One region of the Sphingomonas sp. SKA58 genome, then DNA from elsewhere that is predicted to be linked to it. Evidence: riboswitches for the same ligand, from Rfam matches in the RefSeq annotation. Region 1 holds a riboswitch; the other holds the start of a gene.

Region 1 (9,471 bases):
CCGTCACCTTATCCGTCGCGCTTTCGACAATCAGGAAATCGGGGCGGGCCGCCACCATCTCTTCCAGGCTGACCTGCGCAAGTGCCGGCTTGCCCAGTTTCGCCGCCAGATTGGTGAGGCCCATCCGTTCCATCAGGTCGTCAACCAGCGTGCCGGTGCCCGTCATATAACCTCGTCGCTGATAATAGGCGGCAATCCGCCCGCGCCCCGTTTTCTTCAAGCTGGCCAGATCGCGTTGCATGGCCGCGATCATACGCCTTCCGCGTTCCGGATGGCCGACGGCCGTGGCGGTTTCCCCGATTGCGTCGTAAATATCAGCCAGCCGGTCCGCACTTTTAAGGTTCAGCGTCCGATAATCATGCCCCTTGAGCGCCGCCAGCGCCATGCTGCGGCTGGCGGGCATGCCCACGACCAGATCGGGATCGATCGCCAATATATGCTCGGCCGAACTGCTGAGCAGCGGCAGGCCTTGCGCCCGGGTCGCCTCGGCCGACATTTCCCGGTCGGCGGCATTGCGGGTCAGGCCGGCGATCTGGTTCCGGTCCGCCAGCGCCAGCACAAGCTGATCGGCGCACAGATTCACCGACACGATCCGCTTGGGCGCATGGCCGGCCGATCGGCCGGCGACGGCGTTCGACGCCCAAATGGCGGAGCCAGCGGCGGTCGCGAGCAGGCAGAGGACGGAAACCGGAATAAGAGCCTTGTGCATCATGCCAAGTGCCATAGTCGTCACATCACGGCCGGCCAATGGTAATGATGATCCATAATCTACGGGGCCGCATGCTCCTGCTGGGCGGGCTGACCCTGTTGATGGCCGGTGCGGCCTTCGGGTCCCTGTTGCTGGGCGCTGTCCCGCTGTCGCTGCACCGCATCCTCGCGGCACTGGCCGGACAAGGCGATAGCGTCACCCGCACGATCCTGTTCGACCTGCGCATCCCGCGCACGCTGCTGGGCCTAGCGGTCGGCGCGATGCTGGGCCTCTCGGGCGCTTCGCTCCAGGGCTTCCTCCGCAACCCGCTGGCTGAACCATCGGTGCTGGGCACGTCGAGCGCGGCGGCCCTGGGGGCGGTCGGCGCGCTGTATTTCGGTTTCGCACAGCTTCACGCGCTGATGCTGCCGGCAATGGCGATCGGCTCCGCCTGTCTCTCGCTGATCCTGCTCTTCTTTCTGGCGGGGCGGTCGGAAAGTTCGCTGACCCTCATCCTGGCAGGGATAGCCGTCGCCACCCTGGCGCAGGCGGGCATCAGCCTGGCGCTTAACCTGTCCCCCAATCCCTTCGCCGCCATGGAGATCATGACCTGGTTGCTCGGCAGCCTGGAGAACCGGTCCTTCGACCATCTCTGGATCGCCCTGCCTTGCATCGCCATCGGCATTGCCCTGCTGATATGGGATGGGCGCGCACTCGATGCGCTGACGTTGGGCGAAGACGGCGCCATTGCGCTGGGGGTCGACCTTCGCCGCACACGCCTGCGGCTGATGCTGGGCACCGCCATCGGCGTGGGTGGCGCGGTGGCGGTATCGGGAACGATCGGCTTCATCGGCCTTATCGTCCCGCACCTCATAAGGCCGCTGACCGATCGCAGCCCTTCGGCTATCCTGCTGCCCTCGGCATTGGGAGGGGCGGCATTGCTGACCCTGTCCGACATCGCCGTGCGCCTGATCCCGACGACCAGCGAATTGAAGCTGGGCGTCGTCACGGCGTTCCTGGGCATCCCCATCTTTCTTCTCCACCTTTTGCGGGAGCGGCGGCTATGGTGATGCTCACGCTGAGAGGCGTCGGCGTGACGCTTGGCCGTCGCACGGTGCTGCGGGATATCGACGCCTCCCTGACAGCTGGAATGCTGGTCGGCGTCGTCGGCCCCAACGGCGCCGGCAAATCGACACTGGCGCGCGCGATCATGGCGCTGGTCCCCTCCCGCGGAGAAATCGCGCTGGACGGCCGGACGGTGAGCACGCTTCGGCGGCCGGACCTCGCCAGGCAGATCGCCTATCTGCCGCAGGGACAGACATTGCATTGGCCCCTTACCGTCGAACGGCTGGTGGGCCTTGGCCGGCTGCCGCATCTCGGTCCCATGTCGCGCCTTGGCGATGCGGACGCCGCCGCGATCGAGACCGCGATGCGCCGTGCCGATGTTGCCGACCTTCGGCACCGCATCGCCACGCAATTGTCCGGGGGGGAGCGCGCCCGGGTGATGCTGGCGCGTGCGCTCGCCGTCGAAGCCCCGGCCCTGATCGCGGATGAACCGCTAGCCAGCCTTGATCCGGGGCACCAGATCGACGTCATGGACCTGCTGCGCGATCAGGCCCGTCAGGGGGCTTTGGTCATCGCGGTGCTGCACGACCTCACCATGGCGGCGCGCTATTGTGATCGGCTGATCCTGATCGATGAGGGACGTCTGATCGCTGACGGCAGTCCTCAGCAGGTGCTGACGCCGGATCACCTGGCCATGGTCTATGGCATAGACGCGCGGGTGGACATGGAAGGCGCCTGGCCCAGCATCATCCCCATGGGCCGGCGTCACCTGTAGAATTTTGCTCTCGCGAAACGATTGACGGCTTGCCACCATCCGATGTAACGGCCGCGCTGCGACAGGTTCCCCGGCGACGGGGATGAAAATGGGAACGGATAACATCCGGCTGCCCCTGCAACTGTATGCGGTGAGTCATCGGCCATATGCCATTGGAAGCGCAGCTTCCGAGAAGGCGACCGACCGGCGTTGACCCGCAAGCCAGGAGACCTGCCCGTCGCCGTCGTCTTTCGCGCGGACAGGGTGAGCCGGGCGGACGGGGGTAAACCCGCATGACGACAGGAAGCGTCGCGCTTTGCGCGGGCGATGTCGTTTGTCCTTTTTGCAAGGGACGGCATGGCCCGCATGCGCGCGGCTCGTGTCAAAGGGGGTTACCATGCAGAGCCTGTTGCTCAAGAATTCCGTTGCTTTCGTCGCATTGTCCATCGCCTTTCCAGCTCTGGCGCAGGCGCCTGAGGAAATGTTTGACGATAGTGGTATCGTCGTCACCGCCACCCGGACGCCCACGCCACTTGATCGGGTGTCCGCTTCAATCACGGTGCTCGACAAGGCCACGATTGACCGGGCGCAGGATATCGGCGCTACCGAATTGCTGTTGCGCACGCCCGGCATCAGCATGTCGCGCAATGGTGGCTATGGCACCGCCACCTCGCTGCGCATTCGCGGCGCGGAATCCGAACAGACCGTCGTTGTCATCGATGGGGTGAAGCTCAATGATCCGTCCTCGACCGGCGGCGGCTATAATTTCGCCAATCTGCTGATCGGCGATGCGCAGCGGATCGAGGTCCTGCGCGGCCCGCAATCGACGCTTTGGGGCAGCCAGGCGATCGGCGGCGTGGTCAACATCGTCACCGCCAGTCCACAGGCCCCGATCGAGGGCAGCTTCGACATCGAAGCGGGATCGCGCGATACCGTCAGCGCCCGCGCCGCACTGGGCGGCGTGTCCGGTCCGCTCAGCTGGCGGATCGGTGGCCAGTCCTTCACCACCGAAGGTATCTCGGCTATCGCGCCGGCCTTTGGCGGCGGCGAGCGGGATGGCTACACCAACCGCAATGTCGCCGGTCGGGCGGAACTGGTGCTGGGCGCCAACGCCAGCATAGACCTGCGCGGCTATTATTCGACAGGCCGGGTGGAGATTGACGGGTTCAGCGGCGACGCGCCCGATTACAGCCATAATCGCGAGTTTGTCGGCTATGCCGGCCTCAATTTCGCTCTGCTTGACGGGCGGCTGCGCAACCGCATTGCCTATAATTATACCGACACTGATCGCGACAGCTACAGCCCGGAACTTGAACGGCCCCTGAGCTTCGAGGCGGCCGGCAAGAACCGCCGGTTCGAATATCAGGGCATCTTCGACCTGTCCGATCGCATCTCCGCCACCTTCGGCGTGGAAAATGAGCGGTCGCGCTTCAAAAGCCGGTCGCCGTCCGGCTCCCTGGCCGATCCGCTCCCCGACTTTGTCACGGGCAAGGCGGAAATAACCAGCGTCTATGGCCAACTGACCGTCCGCCCGCTCGATGGCCTCACCATCAATGGCGGCGTGCGCCATGACGATCATAATCGCTATGGCGGACGCACGCTTTTTTCGGCGGGCGGCATCTGGACCCTGCCCGGCGGGACAACGCTGCGCGCCAGCTATGGTGAAGGGTTCAAGGCCCCGTCCCTCTACCAGCTGTTCAGCGAATATGGGAATGTGAACCTCGACCCTGAACGTGCTCATGGTTGGGAAGCGGGCGCGCAGCAGGCGTTCTTCGGGGACATGCTGATGATTGGCGCGACCTATTTCGAGCGGACCACGACCGGGCAGATCATCTATAATGGCTGCGACGTCGGCACCACCGATCCGCTTTGTGTCGTGCCCGGCACCGACACGCCGCGCTGGGGCTATTATCTGAACGTGGCGCGTGCAGAAGCGCATGGCGTCGAAGCGGATACGGCGTTTCGCCTCGGCGGATTGACGCTGGATGGCAATTATAGTTGGACCGTGGCGGAGGATCGCTCCGCCGGCACCGCCAATGAAGGCAACTGGCTGCCTCGTCGCCCGCGCCATCTGGCCAATGCGTCCCTATCCTATGACTTCGCCTTTGGTCTGACGCTGGGCTCTGCGGTGCGCTGGGCGGGCAAAAGCTATGACAACGCCTCCAACGCTACGCGGCTCGACGATTATACGCTGGTCGACCTGCGGGCGGAATATCGGCTGAGCGACAGCCTCCGGCTGTTCGCGCGGGCGGAGAATGTCTTCGACGAACAGTATATGACGGCGTATCGCTACGGCACTCTGGGCCGCAGCATCTATGCCGGGATCAGAGGTCGTTTCTGACATGCTGACCCCGGTCGATCCCGGTCCAGCCGTGGTGGCGTGCAGCAGTTGCCGCCGCCCCGGCAGCCCGGCGTCGGGCGAGCCGCGCGATGGCGCGCGGCTCGTCGCGGCGCTGGATCGGGTGCAGGCGAGCGATCCGGCCTATCGGGACATCGCCATTCAGTCGATGCCCTGCCTGTTTGCCTGCGGTGATGGCTGCACGGTCCATCTGCGCGCGCCCGGCAAGATGGGCTATGTTCTGGGTCGGTTCGAGCCCGATGAGGACGCGGCGCGCGCGATCCTGGATTATGCGCTGAACCATGCGGCCAGCGCCGAAGGACAGGTGCCCTACGCCCTGTGGCCGCAAGGTGTGAAGGGCCATTTCCTGGTGCGCGTTCCTCCGGCAGGATATGTAGCGACATGACCGGCTTTCCCACCATCACAGCATTCGAGCACGCCCTTGCCGATTTGCCCGCCCCCGATCCAAAAGCGCAGGCAGCGGCGCGTGCCCGGCAAGCGGAACTGACGAAACCGGCGGGATCGCTCGGCCGGCTGGAGGAGATCGCGGTCTTCTTCGCGGGCTGGCAGAAACGGGAACGGCCCCTTATCGACACCGCCCGCGCCGTCGTCTTTGCCGGCAATCATGGCGTCACCGCACAGGGGGTCAGTGCCTTTCCCGCCAGCGTCACCGCCCAGATGGTGAGCAATTTTGAAAGCGGCGGCGCGGCCATCAACGCCTTGACCCGCGCGGCCGGTCTTGCTCTTCATGTCGTGCCCATTGATCTTTACCGGCCGACGCAGGATTTCTCGCTGGCGCCGGCCATGTCCGTCGACGAATGCCTGTCCGCGCTCAGTATCGGCGCGGCTCAAGTGGAGGCCAATCTCGACATGATCGTGCTCGGCGAAATGGGCATCGGCAATTCGACGGCCGCAGCTGCCCTGTGCGCGCGCAGTTTTGGTGAGGCCGCTGCGGCATGGACCGGCCCAGGCACCGGGGTGGATGACGCAGGCGTCCAGCGCAAGATCGCGGTCATCGATCGCGCGCTAGCTTTGCATCGTACAGCGCCGCCTTCCGCCTTTGAAACTTTGCGCCACGTCGGTGGCCGGGAAATCGCCGCCATGGCCGGCGCGATGCTGCGCGCGCGCCAACTTGGCGTGCCCGTCATCCTCGATGGGTTTATCTGTTGCGCAGCGCTTGCCCCTTTGGCGGTCGATAATCCAGCCATTACCGATCATTGCATCGCGGGCCATTGTTCGGCCGAACCGGGGCACGCCCGACTTCTCGACCGGCTGGGGCTCGATCCCCTGCTGTCCCTTGGCATGCGTCTGGGCGAAGGCAGCGGTGCGGTGGTGGCGACCCATATCGTCCGGTCCGCGCTTGCCGCCCATGCCGAGATGGCGACCTTCGCCGAAGCGTTCGTTTCGGATAGGCAATGAGTTGTTATCGCCTGCACCTTCTTCGCCACGGCGAGCCGGTTCAGCCGGGCCTGATGCTTGGCCGTACAGATATGGCGCCGACGCCGGAAGGGATCGACCAGTGCCTGCGTCAGGCGCGGGGCCTGGACGTCGATCAGTTGATCGCTTCGCACCTGGAGCGATGCCGCCTTCCCGCTGAAGCCATTGGCGCGGAGCAGGATATGACCCCGGCGCTGGACCCACGCTGGCGTGAACTGGATTTTGGAGATTGGGACGGACGCGCCGCCGCCGACCTCGATGCCGAGGCGTTGGGCCGGTTCTGGGCAGATCCGGACACAAGTCCGCCCCCCGGGGGGGAGCGCTGGTCCGATCTGGTCGATCGCATTTCCGCCGCGCTGTCAGGCCTCACGCCACGGCCTACCCTCATCCTAACGCATGGTGGGCCAATGCGCGCGGCCCTCCATCTGCTATGCGGGTTCGATATGAGCCAACTCTGGTCGTTCGATCTGCCTTATGGCGCGTTGCTGTCGTTTCAGGTCTGGCCCGGCGAACAGCCATCAGCCCAGTTGACCGGTCTGGGGCGATGAGGCGCCTCATCCTCGCCTTTCAGTTTCTCACGCGCCTTCCCTTGCCCGCCGTCGCCCCGCAGGCCGATGACTTTGCCGCCTCGATCCGATGGTTCCCTGCTGTCGGGATCGTGATTGGCCTGCTGGTCACGGCGGCGGCCTGGGCCGGGACAATGATAGGCGAATGGATTGGGGCATTGGCGGCGCTGGCCGTCTGGACGTGGATCACCGGCGCGCTGCATCTCGACGGGCTGGGCGATATTGCCGACGCGGCCGGTGCGGCGCACAAGGGCAAGGATGACATTCTGGCAGTGCTGCGCGATCCGCATGCCGGCAGTTTCGCCATCGTTGCGATCATGATGCAGCTGATCGCAAAGCTGGTCCTGCTCCATCATCTTATCATGACGGACGCGCTGTTCGCCCTGACCCCCATTCCCTTTGCCGCCCGTATCGCACCGCTTTGCTGGGCGCGCTGGTTGCCGCCGCTCCATGAAGGGCTGGGATCGCGCTTTCGTCATGCCGTGCGGACGATCGACCTGATCGTCTGGGCTTTGGTCCTGATCGCAACCACGGTGATGCTGTCGCTTTCGCTGTCGCTCCTTCCATTTGCGACGCTGGTCTGGGGGCTGTGGATCAGGCGGCGCATCGGGGGCATTTCAGGCGATGGCCATGGCGCTGGCATCGAACTCACCGAGACAGCCCTGCTGCTGGCCGCGGCCATCGCCAGCGCCCTGACATGAGCAGCCCCTTTGTCTGGCACGGCGGCGCTTTGGAAGCGGCCAAGCGGGCATTTGGCGGTGATGCGCCGTGGATGGACCTGTCCACCGGCATCAATCCCGATCCATGGCCCGGCGCGGCACCAGATTCTTTCGATTGGGCACGCCTGCCCGAAATGTCGGCCCTCAAGGAACTGGAGCGCGTCGCCGCAGCCTATTTCGGCGTCGCGCCCGTCCATGTCTGCGCCGTTCCCGGCACCGAAATCGGGATGCGGCTGGTAGGCCGGATGCTCGGCGGCCCGGCCCATCATGTCGAACCCGGCTATCGCACCCATGCCGAAATGATCGCCGGCAGCATTCCCATAGCAGCGCATGATGCGAGCGGGACATCAACCACGCTGATATTGGCCAACCCCAACAACCCGGATGGTCGGACGATCGCGCCCGCCGAGATGGATGGCCTGCTCAGGAAACGATCCGATACCGGCTGGCTGCTGATCGACGAAGCCTTTGCTGACGTCGATCCCCGCATCAGCCTGGCAAGCGACGTGCGCGACGCGGCGCGGCTGGTCATCTTCCGGTCCTTCGGCAAATTTTTCGGATTGGCCGGCGTTCGCCTCGGCTTCGTCCTTGGCCCACGGATCATCATCGACCCGTTGCGCAGCCTGCTGGGGGCCTGGCCCCTGTCAGCCGCCGCGCTGGCGATCGGGACCGCAGCCTACCAGGATCATGCATGGATTGCGCGGACGCGGCTGGGTCTGTTCGACGCCGCTGCCACACTCGGCGCCCTGTTGACCGACCACGGATATTCCCCGATCGGCGCCTGCCCGCTGTTTCGCCTGATCGAGGTCGATGACGCCCATGCGCTGTTCGACCAACTTGCCCGGCAGGCGATATTGACGCGCCCCTTTGCTGATCGCCGCCATTGGCTCCGCATAGGATTGCCGCGTGATGCAGCATCGTTCGACCGGCTGGACCAGGCATTGCGTCATGGTTGAACCGTGCGCGATGATCGCCTTGATTGTTGATGCGGCTGTGGGTTGGCCCGATCGCCTCTATCGCGGCATCGGCCATCCGATCGGCCTGTTTGCGCGCGCGATCGACGGCTGCGAACGACGGTGGAACCGGCCATCCTTCACTTTTAGCGCGCGCCGCGCATTGGGGCTTGCGACCCTGGTCCTGCTGCTCGGCGTGGTGATCGGCGTCACGGTCGCATTGACGCTGATGATCGAGTATCTGATGGCCGACTTCGCGTGGATCGGCCTTGGTATCCTGGCATGGCCTGCGCTCGCGCAACGCAGTCTGTTCCAGCATGTTCGCCCGGTCGCCGCCGCCCTCCATTCCAGGGACCTGCCCGCGGCGCGGCAGGCCGTGAGCGCGATCGTCGGTAGAGACACCGGCGCGTTGGATGAGGCCGGCATTTCCCGCGCCGCCATCGAAAGCCTGGCGGAAAGCCTTTGCGACGGGGTCGTCGCGCCACTTTTCTGGCTGCTGCTGCTGGGCCTTCCGGGCGTTTGGACCTATAAGGCTATCAATACTGCGGATAGCCTGATCGGGCATAAGGAAGAGCGATGGCGCGCGTTCGGCTGGTCGGCGGCGCGGCTGGACGATGTGGCGAACCTTATCCCTGCGCGCCTTTCCGCGCTGCTGCTGTGCATGGCAGGCGGAGGCGGCTGGCGCACGGCATGGCGCGACGCGGGCAAGCATGCTTCACCCAATGCCGGCTGGCCCGAAGCGGCGATGGCCGGCATATTGGACGTTCGGCTGGCGGGTCCCGTCGCCTATGATAGCGTCCAGCACGACAAGCCATGGATCAACGCGGAGGGGCGATCGGCGGGCGCCATCGACCTCGATCATGCGCTGCGCCTCTATATCCGCGCCTGCTTCCTGTTATGGGTGGTCACCGCCCTGACAATCTGGGCGCTCTGATCTGCAACCAGGAACCA
Region 2 (9,471 bases), 480 kb from region 1:
CCGCCACGATCGCCTCGACCCCCGCGAGGCGCACGCCCTTCGCCGCCCAGTCACGCGACGATCCTTGGCCATAATCGGCGCCGGCGATGATGATCAGCGGCTGTCGGCGGTCGAGATAGGTCTCGATCGCCTCCCACATGCGCATGACCTTGCCGTCGGGTTCGACGCGCGCGAGCGAACCTCTCTTCACCGCGCCGTCGACCACGGCCATCTCATTGATAAGCTGTGGATTGGCGAAGGTCGCACGCATGGCGGTGAGATGGTCGCCGCGATGCGTGGCGTAGCTGTTATAATCCTCTTCCGGCACGCCCATTTTCGTGAGGTACTCGCCCGCTGCCGAGCTGGCGAGGATGGCGTTCGACGGGGAGAGGTGGTCGGTCGTGATGTTGTCCGGCAGGATAGCGAGTGGACGCATGCCCTTGAGGCTGCGCGGATTGGCGGCGAGCGCGCCCACGCCCTCGGTGTCCCAATAGGGCGGCCGACGAATGTAGGTCGATTGCGGTCGCCAGTCGTAAAGGGGATCGGCCTTGCCGGTGTCGCGGGCGGCGAACATCGGCTCGTAGATTTCCCGGAACTGCTCCGGCTTCACGGACGCTGCGACGATCGCATCAATCTCTTCATCGCTCGGCCACAGGTCCTTGAGACGGATCTCCCTGCCATCCACGAGCCCCAACACGTCCTGCTCGATGTCAAAACGCACCGTGCCCGCGATCGCATAGGCGACCACCAGCGGCGGCGAGGCGAGGAAGGCCTGCTTTGCATAGGGGTGGATGCGACCGTCGAAATTGCGGTTCCCTGACAGCACGGCGGCGGCGTAGAGGTCGCGCTCGATGATCTCGTCCTGAATCGCTGGATCGAGAGCGCCGGACATGCCGTTGCAGGTCGTGCAGGCATAGGCGACGATGCCGAAGCCGAGCTTCTCCAGCTCGGGTAGCAGCTTCGAATCCTTCAGGTAAAGCCGCGCCACCTTGGAGCCGGGCGCGAAGCTGGTCTTCACCCAGGGCTTGCGGACGAGGCCCAGCGCGTTCGCTTTCTTAGCGAGCAGACCGGCGGCGACGACATTGCGCGGGTTGGAGGTGTTGGTGCAACTCGTGATCGCTGCGATGATGACCGCGCCATCGGGAAGCAGGCCCTGCTTTTCCTCAGCGACCGCCTTGTCGAGATTGACGGCGATCTCGCGCTCCGCGAGCGCAGAGGTCGGCAGGCGCTTGTGCGGGTTGGACGGGCCGGCCATGTTGCGCACGACGCTCGACAGGTCGAACTCCAGAACGCGCTTATATTCGGCAGTCTTGAGCGCATCGGCCCAGAGCCCGGTGTGCTTCGCGTAGGTCTCGACCAGCGCGACCTGTTCCGGCTCACGCCCTGTGAGGCGCAGATAGTCGATGGTTTGGCTGTCGATATAGAACATGGCGGCGGTCGCGCCATATTCCGGGCACATGTTCGAGATGGTCGCGCGGTCGCCAATGGTGAGGCTGTCCGCACCCTCTCCGAAGAACTCGACCCAGGCGCCGACCACACGTGCCTTGCGCAGGAACTCAGTGATGCCGAGAACGATGTCGGTCGCGGTGATGCCGGGCTGGCGCTGGCCGGTCAGTTTTACGCCGACGATGTCGGGCAACCGCATCATCGAGGCGCGGCCGAGCATGACGGTCTCGGCCTCCAGCCCTCCGACGCCGATCGCGATAACGCCGAGCGCATCGACGTGCGGCGTATGGCTATCGGTGCCAACGCAGGTGTCCGGGAAGGCGACACCGTCGCGGACCTGCACAACGGGCGACATCTTCTCCAGATTGATCTGGTGCATGATCCCGTTGCCCGCCGGGATGACGTCCACATTCTCGAACGCCTTCTTGGTCCACTCGATGAAGTGAAAGCGATCTTCGTTGCGGCGATCCTCCACCGCGCGGTTCTTCTCGAACGCTTGCCGATCGAAGCCGCCAAATTCGACGGCCAGGCTATGGTCTACGATGAGCTGGGTTGGAACAACGGGGTTCACCTTGGCTGGATCGCCGCCTTCATCGGCTATGGCGTCGCGCAGGCCCGCGAGATCGACGAGTGCCGTTTGCCCCAGAATGTCATGACAAACGACGCGCGCAGGATACCAAGGGAAATCGAGCGTGCGCTTGCTTTCTGCAATTTGCCGCAGCGCTTCGGGCAACAGCGCCGTATCGCAGCGCCTGACGAGCTGCTCGGCAAGAACCCGCGACACATAGGGGAGCTTGTCGTAAGCACCAGGTCGGATGGCATCGATCGCTGCGCGCGCATCGAAATAGGTGAGGTCGGTGCCGGGAAGCGGCTGGCAAAAAGCATCATTCATCGGCGCAAATCTCTACAGGGCAATTTTTCAGAGTCGAAAATCCTTACCCGCACGCGCGAGGGAGCCGACACCTCTGAAAAGGCGAAGATTTGCGAAGGAAAAGCTGCAAATCGGCGAACTTTGCAAATTTCCCGGACGTTCTAAGTTTGCGGGCGATAGGGCTTGGGTTTGCCGTGCTCGTCGACCGAAACCATTTCAAACTGGCCCTTCACCGCTTGGCTGCGATAACCGGTCGAAAGGGTTTCGCTGATCATCTCAACCTCGACGGTCATCGAGGAACGCCCATCCCGCGTGACATAGGCGTGCAGCTCTACGAGTTGGCCGACCGAGACGGGATGGTGAAACGCGATTTGCTCGGACCGCGCCATGACCACGGCAGCGCGTGCATGATGGCTTGCCGCGATGAAGGCAGCCTCGCCCATGAGGCTCAGCGCCGTGCCCCCAAAGAGCATGCCATAGCGATTGGCCTACTTGGGAAAGACCATTTCGCACAATCGCGTCTCCGACGCGGCGGGATGTGTTTCCAACTCTGTCATTCCCAGGGTTCCTTCAGCAAGAGCGCGTGAAATCACAGCCCCTAGCCGATGACCATAGCTGAATTGGCGAACCCTGCTGGGGGCGATTCAGCGAAGTCGCGAAGATTGCGAAATCCTACGCCGCCTGTGATGCGACGGCGCTAAACTGTTGGTCGGCGTAGCGCCGTGCCAGGACCGCGCAGACCATGAGCTGGATCTGGTGAAAGAACATGAGCGGAAGGATGATGCCGCCCACCTGCGACGTGGCGAACAGGACGCCGGCCATGGGCACGCCGGAGGCGAGACTCTTCTTGGACCCGCAGAACTGAAGGACGATCCGGTCTTCTCAATTGAAGCCCAGCCAGCGCCCAAGAAAGTGGCTGAAGGAAAGGACGACCGTCAACAGCAGGCCTGACAAAAGCGCTATTATGAGCAGATCAGCGCAATGATCGAACTTGGACACCAGGATCAGGACTTTGACGGACTGACCGGTTGGCACCAGCTTCCAGTCCATGGCAAATTCATCATCGAGTTTTGCAACCCCGTCTGCCATCACCGATCGTTCGCAATCGCTTTCGAAGACGGTGCGGAGGAAGAAGCGCCCTGTTTCCCTGTCTTCAAACTGGCGCGATTCCACAATATTGCCGCTATGCTCAAAATGAGACCGCTGACATGATGAACAATGCCGGGATGGTCCGGGCAATTGATCACCGGCGTGTACGATCGAGGCATTCAGCGTTCTCCGGAAAGGGAAGCGGCCAGCCTACGTCGCGATCCAGCCTGTCCTTTCACAATATGGCTGGATCACGACGTGCTGACATTGATCGAAACGGATGGGGTTCAGGGCTTGTCGCCAAACGCCAGCGACGTCTCCAACAGCGTCTCAGGCAGCGAGTTCTTGTCGGACGATTTCCGCGCCTGCGCCCAGAGCATCGAGCTTGCCCCTCGCCACACGACGGGACAGTGGCGCCATGCCGCAATTGGTGCTGGGGTAGAGCTTGTCGGCATCCACGAATTGCAGTGCCTTCCTGAGGGTGTCGGCCACTTCTTCCGGCGTCTCGACAGTATCCGTCGCCACGTCGATGGCACCGATCATCACCTTTTTGCCCCTGATGAGTTCGATGAGATCCATCGGAACATGGGAATGATGGCATTCCAGCGAGATGATATCGATCCTGGACTTCTGTAGATTGGGGAAGGTTTTCTCATACTGCCGCCATTCCGATCCCAGGGTCTTCTTCCAGTCGGTATTGGCCTTGATGCCATAGCCATAGCAGATGTGGACCGCCGTTTCGCACTTTAGCCCCTCGGCCGCCTTCTCCAGAGTAGCGATTCCCCAGTCGTTTGCCTCGTCAAAGAAGACATTGAACGCCGGCTCGTCAAACTGGATGATGTCGACGCCCGCAGCCTCCAACTCCCTCGCTTCCTGATTGAGGATCTTGGCGAACTCCCATGCCAGCTTTTCGCGGCTTTTATAGTGGGCGTCGTAGAGCGTATCGATCATCGTCATGGGGCCAGGCAGCGTCCATTTGATCGGCTGATCGGTTTGTGCTCGCAGAAACTTCGCGTCCTCGACGAAAACCGGATTGGGACGGGAGACAGCGCCAACGACCGTCGGCACGCTTGCATCATAGCGATTGCGGATTCTGACGGTTTCGCGCTTTTCAAAATCAACGCCGCTGAGATGTTCGACAAACGTCGTGACGAAGTGCTGGCGCGTCTGCTCGCCATCGCCGACGATGGTGATGCCCGCCTGGCGCTGATCTTCCACGGCCAGGCGCAAGGCATCCTGCTTGCCCCCAACCAGTTCCTCGCCCTCCAGCTTCCAGGGCGACCAAAGTATCTCAGGCTGGGCAAGCCAGGACGGCTTTGGCAAGCTGCCAGCGGTGGACGTGGGCAACAATATTCTCATGGATTGGTGACCTTATATTCTCGAATGATCAAAGGGCGAAAGCGGCGGACCATTGCTCAAGCACGGCCCGATGGGGCTTGATGAAGCACTCCTCGGCGAACTTCCCCTGTTCGACAGCCAGCCTGCTCCGTTCCTCCCGGTCATAGACAATGCGGGTGAGCGAATAGTCCTGATACTTCAAGCTAGGCTGATAATGCTCAGCCGCCGCGGAATTGGCGTTGTAAATCTCGGGCCGATAGATTTTCTGGAAGGTCTCCATCACGCTGATCGTGCTGACCAACTCGAGACTGGAGTAATCGCCGAGCAGTTCGCCCATATGATAGAAAGCATAGGGTGCCACGCTGTTCGGCGGCATGAAGTAGCGGACCTTCATGCCCATCTTGGCGAAATACTCGTCGGTCGCGGAGAATTTGTCGTTGCGATACTCGATCCCTAAAATGGGGTGCTCGTTCGCGGTCCGGTGATAGACCTCCTTGCTCGATACGCTCAGGCATATGACCGGCGGCTTGCCGAAATTGTCGCGATAGGCGCGCGAATTCAGGAAATGCTTGAACAGCTTTCCATGCAGGTCACCAAAATCGTTCGGAGCGCCCGCATCGGGGTGGCTCTGCATATACGCCGGCAGAACGACGCTAAAATCATAGTCTCGCACATAAGAGGAGAAATTGTTGCCCACCATGCCGGCGATGCGTTCGCCCGTTTTGCTATCGATAATCGTCGTCTGAAGGATTTCGATCAGAGGGAAGACGGTGTCGCTGTCTTCTGAATCGATGCGCATTTCGGCGGTAATGATCTCAAGCTCGACCGCATATCGGTCGCCTTTGGGGTTGTCCCAATGCGCCAGGGAGTTGAATCGATTGTCGATCATCCGCAACGTATTGCGCAAATTCTCCCGGCGGCTCTCCCCCCTCGCCAAGTTGGCAAAGTTGGTCGTAATGCGCGTATTCTCGGCAGGACGATAATTCTCGTCGAAAGCGATACGGCTGATGCTGAACTCAAAGTCTTGGTGCGCCATGGCGTAATGTCCTAATTTCACGCTAGTCACAGGCATGCGAGGTCTCCTTCGGGCCAGCGCGTCGACCGGTCCGTCATGGTTCTGGAATTGTGTGGGATTGGGGCGCGCGCCGCGTCAGCCGAGGATCAGCACGGCGCGCAGGCGCATTCGTCGAAAGACGACGGAGCGAAACAGGATTGAAGACATCGACCGATCACCTGCTTTGCCGGGCGGTAGGGTCGTAGGAAGAGCGCGCCGGACGTAGAAGGCCCGGATGGCGATATGCCACGAGCCTGCTTCAAGCGCGATCCGCCGGAGGAACCCCCGTCCGAGGAACGTTATGCCGTCGAAGGCAGGTCTCCTGGCTTGCGGGTCATCGCAATGGCTCCGGCCTTCCCGAGCCTCGTGCAAAAGCTCAGTGACACAAAATGGAGCCACCACTCGCCGCTTACAGTTGCGGGGGCAGCGCCGGACTCTGCCCAAAGGGCACCACCGGCTTCCCGTCTTAGCCCCGCCGTCATGCCTGAAGCGGGGAACCTCGACAGGCTCCTTCAACAGCATCGGGAGGCTGCTGTCAAGCGACATATAAAGATTTCTTTATATGCTTCTGCTGAGGGGAGTCTTGAGCGCTCTATTTCCGGTTGGAAACGGAGCGCCTTTCAATTCGAAAGGCCGAGGCCCCAGCCTAGAGGCGGCGGCGATCTCCTGGTCAGGCCTCGGCCATTCGGTCGCCTTCCCGCCAGCGAGCCAGCATTGCGTGATCGGCAAGAATGCGCTCGGCCGCCAAAACCGAGCCGGTGGGGATCGCGTTCGGAGCGTTCAGCCATTTGAGATGGATTAGGGGCCTTGTCATCACCGTCTCAACAATCATGTAGCTTGCGAATCAGGCTGCGGGATAAGGGGCCAAGGTGCTTCGATTCTCGTCTACCGCCACCGCCCGCCCGATTGCAGGGAAGGCGCGTTGCGGGCACGCTGGACGTTCACAGACCTTGCAGCCAGCTCCGATCGGCGTCGCCGCTGCTGGATCGTCCAAATCCAGTCCCCGCGAATAGATAAGCCGCGAGGCGTGACGAATGTCGCAGCCCAGTCCGACCGCAAATGTCTTGCCCGGCACGTCGAAGCCTGCGTTGCCACTGCTGACCGTTCGCGCAATCCACAGGTAAGTACGGCCGTCAGGCATTTGCGCGATCTGACGGAGGACCCGGCCTGGTTGCGTGAAAGCCTCGTAGACCTTCCACAGTGGGCAGCTTCCGCCGACACGGGAGAAATGGAAATCGGTTGCCGATTGTCGTTTGGAGATATTGCCGGCACGATCGACCCGCACAAAGAAGAAGGGGATGCCACGGGCCTCGGCGCGTTGGAGCGTCGAGAGCCGATGGCAGATCGTCTCGAAGCCGACTCCGAACCGGCGCCCGAGCTTTTCGATATCATAGGCCTCGGCCTCGGCGGCGGCGAGGAAATCACCATAGGGCAGGATGAGTGCTCCCGCGAAATAGTTGGCCAGACCCACCCTGGCCAGTCTCCGCGCTTCGTCGCCCGACAGTAGGCTGTTATCGGCCAGCCGGTCGATGACGCTGCCCAGTTCCAGAAATGCCAGTTGGGTCGCCATCTGGAAGGCCTGTTGGCCCTGATGTAGATGGGCCGAGACGTGCAACGTCCGTGTCGCGGGGTCATACCGGCGCTGAGCCGTATCGCTCTCACCCCAGACAATCTGAACATCGTGGCGGTCCTTCAGCCAAGCAACGAGTCCAGGGTGGACCGAGTGTGGCGCTAGACCCGCCTCTCGATAAATTCGCTCCGCTGCTTCATCGAGTGGCTTGACATGATTGTGCCGGGCATAGAAAAAGTCGCGCACTTGCTCGAAGGCCATCCGTGCCGGACCGCCGCTGATCCAATCGTCTCCCAACTGGGCAGCCATCGCTTCGCTGCGCTCGGCGGCCTCCCGATAACGGCGGTGCAGGGATATGAGCGTCCTTCCCACCGCGGGCATGTTCGTCGCCAGCTCGCGGATTTCCGCGACCGAGATCGCCTCCGCGCTATCGGACAGCGCGTCACGCAGTTCGGTGATGAGGCGCGCTTCCTCATCCTCTGAAAAGAGCTGGACGTCGACGCCAAAGACCGCGTTGATCTTGAGCAGCACTGGGACTGTCAACGGCCGCTGGTTCTGTTCGAGCTGATTGAGATAGCTCGACGAGATGCCGAGCGCATTGGCCAGGTCGACCTGCTTGAGCTTCCGTTCCTCGCGCAGCCGCCGCAGCCGCACCCCCATAAAGGCTTTCCGCATGTTCCTGCCCAATCTTCGCAAACTTTGCTAATTTGCAGCATTTCATCCGCAAATCTTCGCACATTCAGACATTTCTAGCGTAACAGATAATGCGGATGTTGCGAAGCCATGAAGAATTCTACGGCAAGGCAGCAATGATGAAGGGCAAGATCGCCGAGGGCGCAATCTGCTACACGGGCGACCTGTTCGATCCGGCGCGTGAAATATTCGCTGAACTATTATGCCGGCATAGCGAGCGATCTTAAGAAGGCCGAGTGCCAGGTTCTTGCGATCACGGATATGGCTGGTCTGATACGGCCCCCAGCGGCACGAGCGTTGATCGCTGCATTGCGCGATGTCACCGACCTGCCGATCCACCTCCATACGCACGACACCTCCGGCATCGCAGGCGCGACCCTTATCGCCACCGCCGAGGCGGGCGCTGATGCGATCGATGTCGCGACGGATGCAATGTCGGGAACAACGTCACAGCCCTGCCTGGGATCGGTGGTCGAAGCGCTGCGCTACACAACCGCGACACCGGTCTCGACGCCGAGGCAATCCGGAGGATCAGCTTCTATTGGGAGGGTGTTCGCGGGCTCTATGCGCCGTTCGAGAGCGATCTGCGCTCAGGCGCGTCGGAGGTCTATCTCCATGAAATGCCAGGCGGTCGGTTCACGAACCTGAAGGAACAGGCCCGCTTGCTGGGCCTCGCCAGCCGCTGGCACGAAGTGGCGCGCGCCTATCGCGAAGCCAATGATCTGTTCGGCGATATCGTCAAAGCCACGCCCTCGTCGGGCGACAGCATCGAGGCAAAGGATCTGCTGCTCGTCTTGGAATGAGGGTTGCCAGCATCTGCACCAGCAGCAAAAGACTTCGCCGCTTCCGCGATCGCACTATGCCGCGAGGTTTCTCAGCACATAGGGCAGGATGCCACCATTCTGGAAATAGGCGAGTTCCTCGGCGGTGTCGATCCGACATAATGTTTGGAGCCGGAAGGATAATCCGTCCGACCATCGGCCTTCGACCATGACGGTCTGGCGCGGTTGCAGGTCCGACAGGCCGGTAATAGTGAACTGTTCGTTTCCTTTCAGCCAGTAAGTATGGCGATTGACGCCCTCGGCGAACTGAAGCGGCAGCACACCCATCCCGACGAGATTGGAACGGTGGATACGCTCGAAGCTCTCCGCGATAACCGCGCGCACACCTAGCAGGGCCGTGCCCTTGGCCGCCCAGTCGCGCGAGGAGCCGGTGCCATATTCCTTGCCGGCGAGGACAATGAGAGGCGTTCCCGCCGCCTTGTGCCGCATGGCTGCTTCGTAGATCGGGAGCGTCTCGCCGTCGAACAGCGTGTTGCCGCCTTCTGCACCGCCCATCATTTCATTGCGGATGCGGATATTGGCGAAGGTGCCGCGCATCATGATTTCATGATTGCCCCGGCGGCAGCCATAGCTGTTGAAATCGACAGGC

What was found. A riboswitch is a leader RNA that binds a small molecule or an ion and turns the genes downstream of it on or off. The one in region 1 is predicted to bind cobalamin.
Region 2: another riboswitch for cobalamin. It lies ahead of SKA58_RS09140 (DUF1852 domain-containing protein); the one in region 1 lies ahead of SKA58_RS06915 (TonB-dependent receptor plug domain-containing protein).

Annotation. Positions count from the first base shown of each region.
Region 1 covers NZ_CH959306.1:1,317,970-1,327,440, forward strand. Annotated here, with positions in the region: gene SKA58_RS06900 (ABC transporter substrate-binding protein) at 1-712, opposite strand, end outside; gene SKA58_RS06905 (FecCD family ABC transporter permease) at 754-1,758, shown strand; gene SKA58_RS06910 (ABC transporter ATP-binding protein) at 1,752-2,528, shown strand; cobalamin riboswitch at 2,575-2,760, shown strand; gene SKA58_RS06915 (TonB-dependent receptor plug domain-containing protein) at 2,905-4,848, shown strand; gene SKA58_RS06920 (DUF1636 domain-containing protein) at 4,850-5,251, shown strand; gene cobT (nicotinate-nucleotide--dimethylbenzimidazole phosphoribosyltransferase) at 5,248-6,264, shown strand; gene SKA58_RS06930 (histidine phosphatase family protein) at 6,261-6,830, shown strand; gene SKA58_RS06935 (adenosylcobinamide-GDP ribazoletransferase) at 6,827-7,549, shown strand; gene SKA58_RS06940 (aminotransferase class I/II-fold pyridoxal phosphate-dependent enzyme) at 7,546-8,523, shown strand; gene cbiB (adenosylcobinamide-phosphate synthase CbiB) at 8,477-9,454, shown strand.
Region 2 covers NZ_CH959306.1:1,798,018-1,807,488, forward strand. Annotated here, with positions in the region: gene acnD (Fe/S-dependent 2-methylisocitrate dehydratase AcnD) at 1-2,317, opposite strand, end outside; gene SKA58_RS09125 (acyl-CoA thioesterase) at 2,458-2,769, opposite strand; partial or broken gene SKA58_RS19440 (bile acid:sodium symporter) at 2,969-3,271, opposite strand; gene SKA58_RS09135 (methionine synthase) at 3,716-4,744, opposite strand; gene SKA58_RS09140 (DUF1852 domain-containing protein) at 4,773-5,759, opposite strand; cobalamin riboswitch at 6,073-6,294, opposite strand; gene SKA58_RS19850 (hypothetical protein) at 6,448-6,609, opposite strand; gene SKA58_RS09145 (short-chain fatty acyl-CoA regulator family protein) at 6,622-8,022, opposite strand; gene SKA58_RS20050 (hypothetical protein) at 8,221-8,688, shown strand; gene SKA58_RS20055 (hypothetical protein) at 8,703-8,843, shown strand; gene acnA (aconitate hydratase AcnA) at 8,898-9,471, opposite strand, start outside.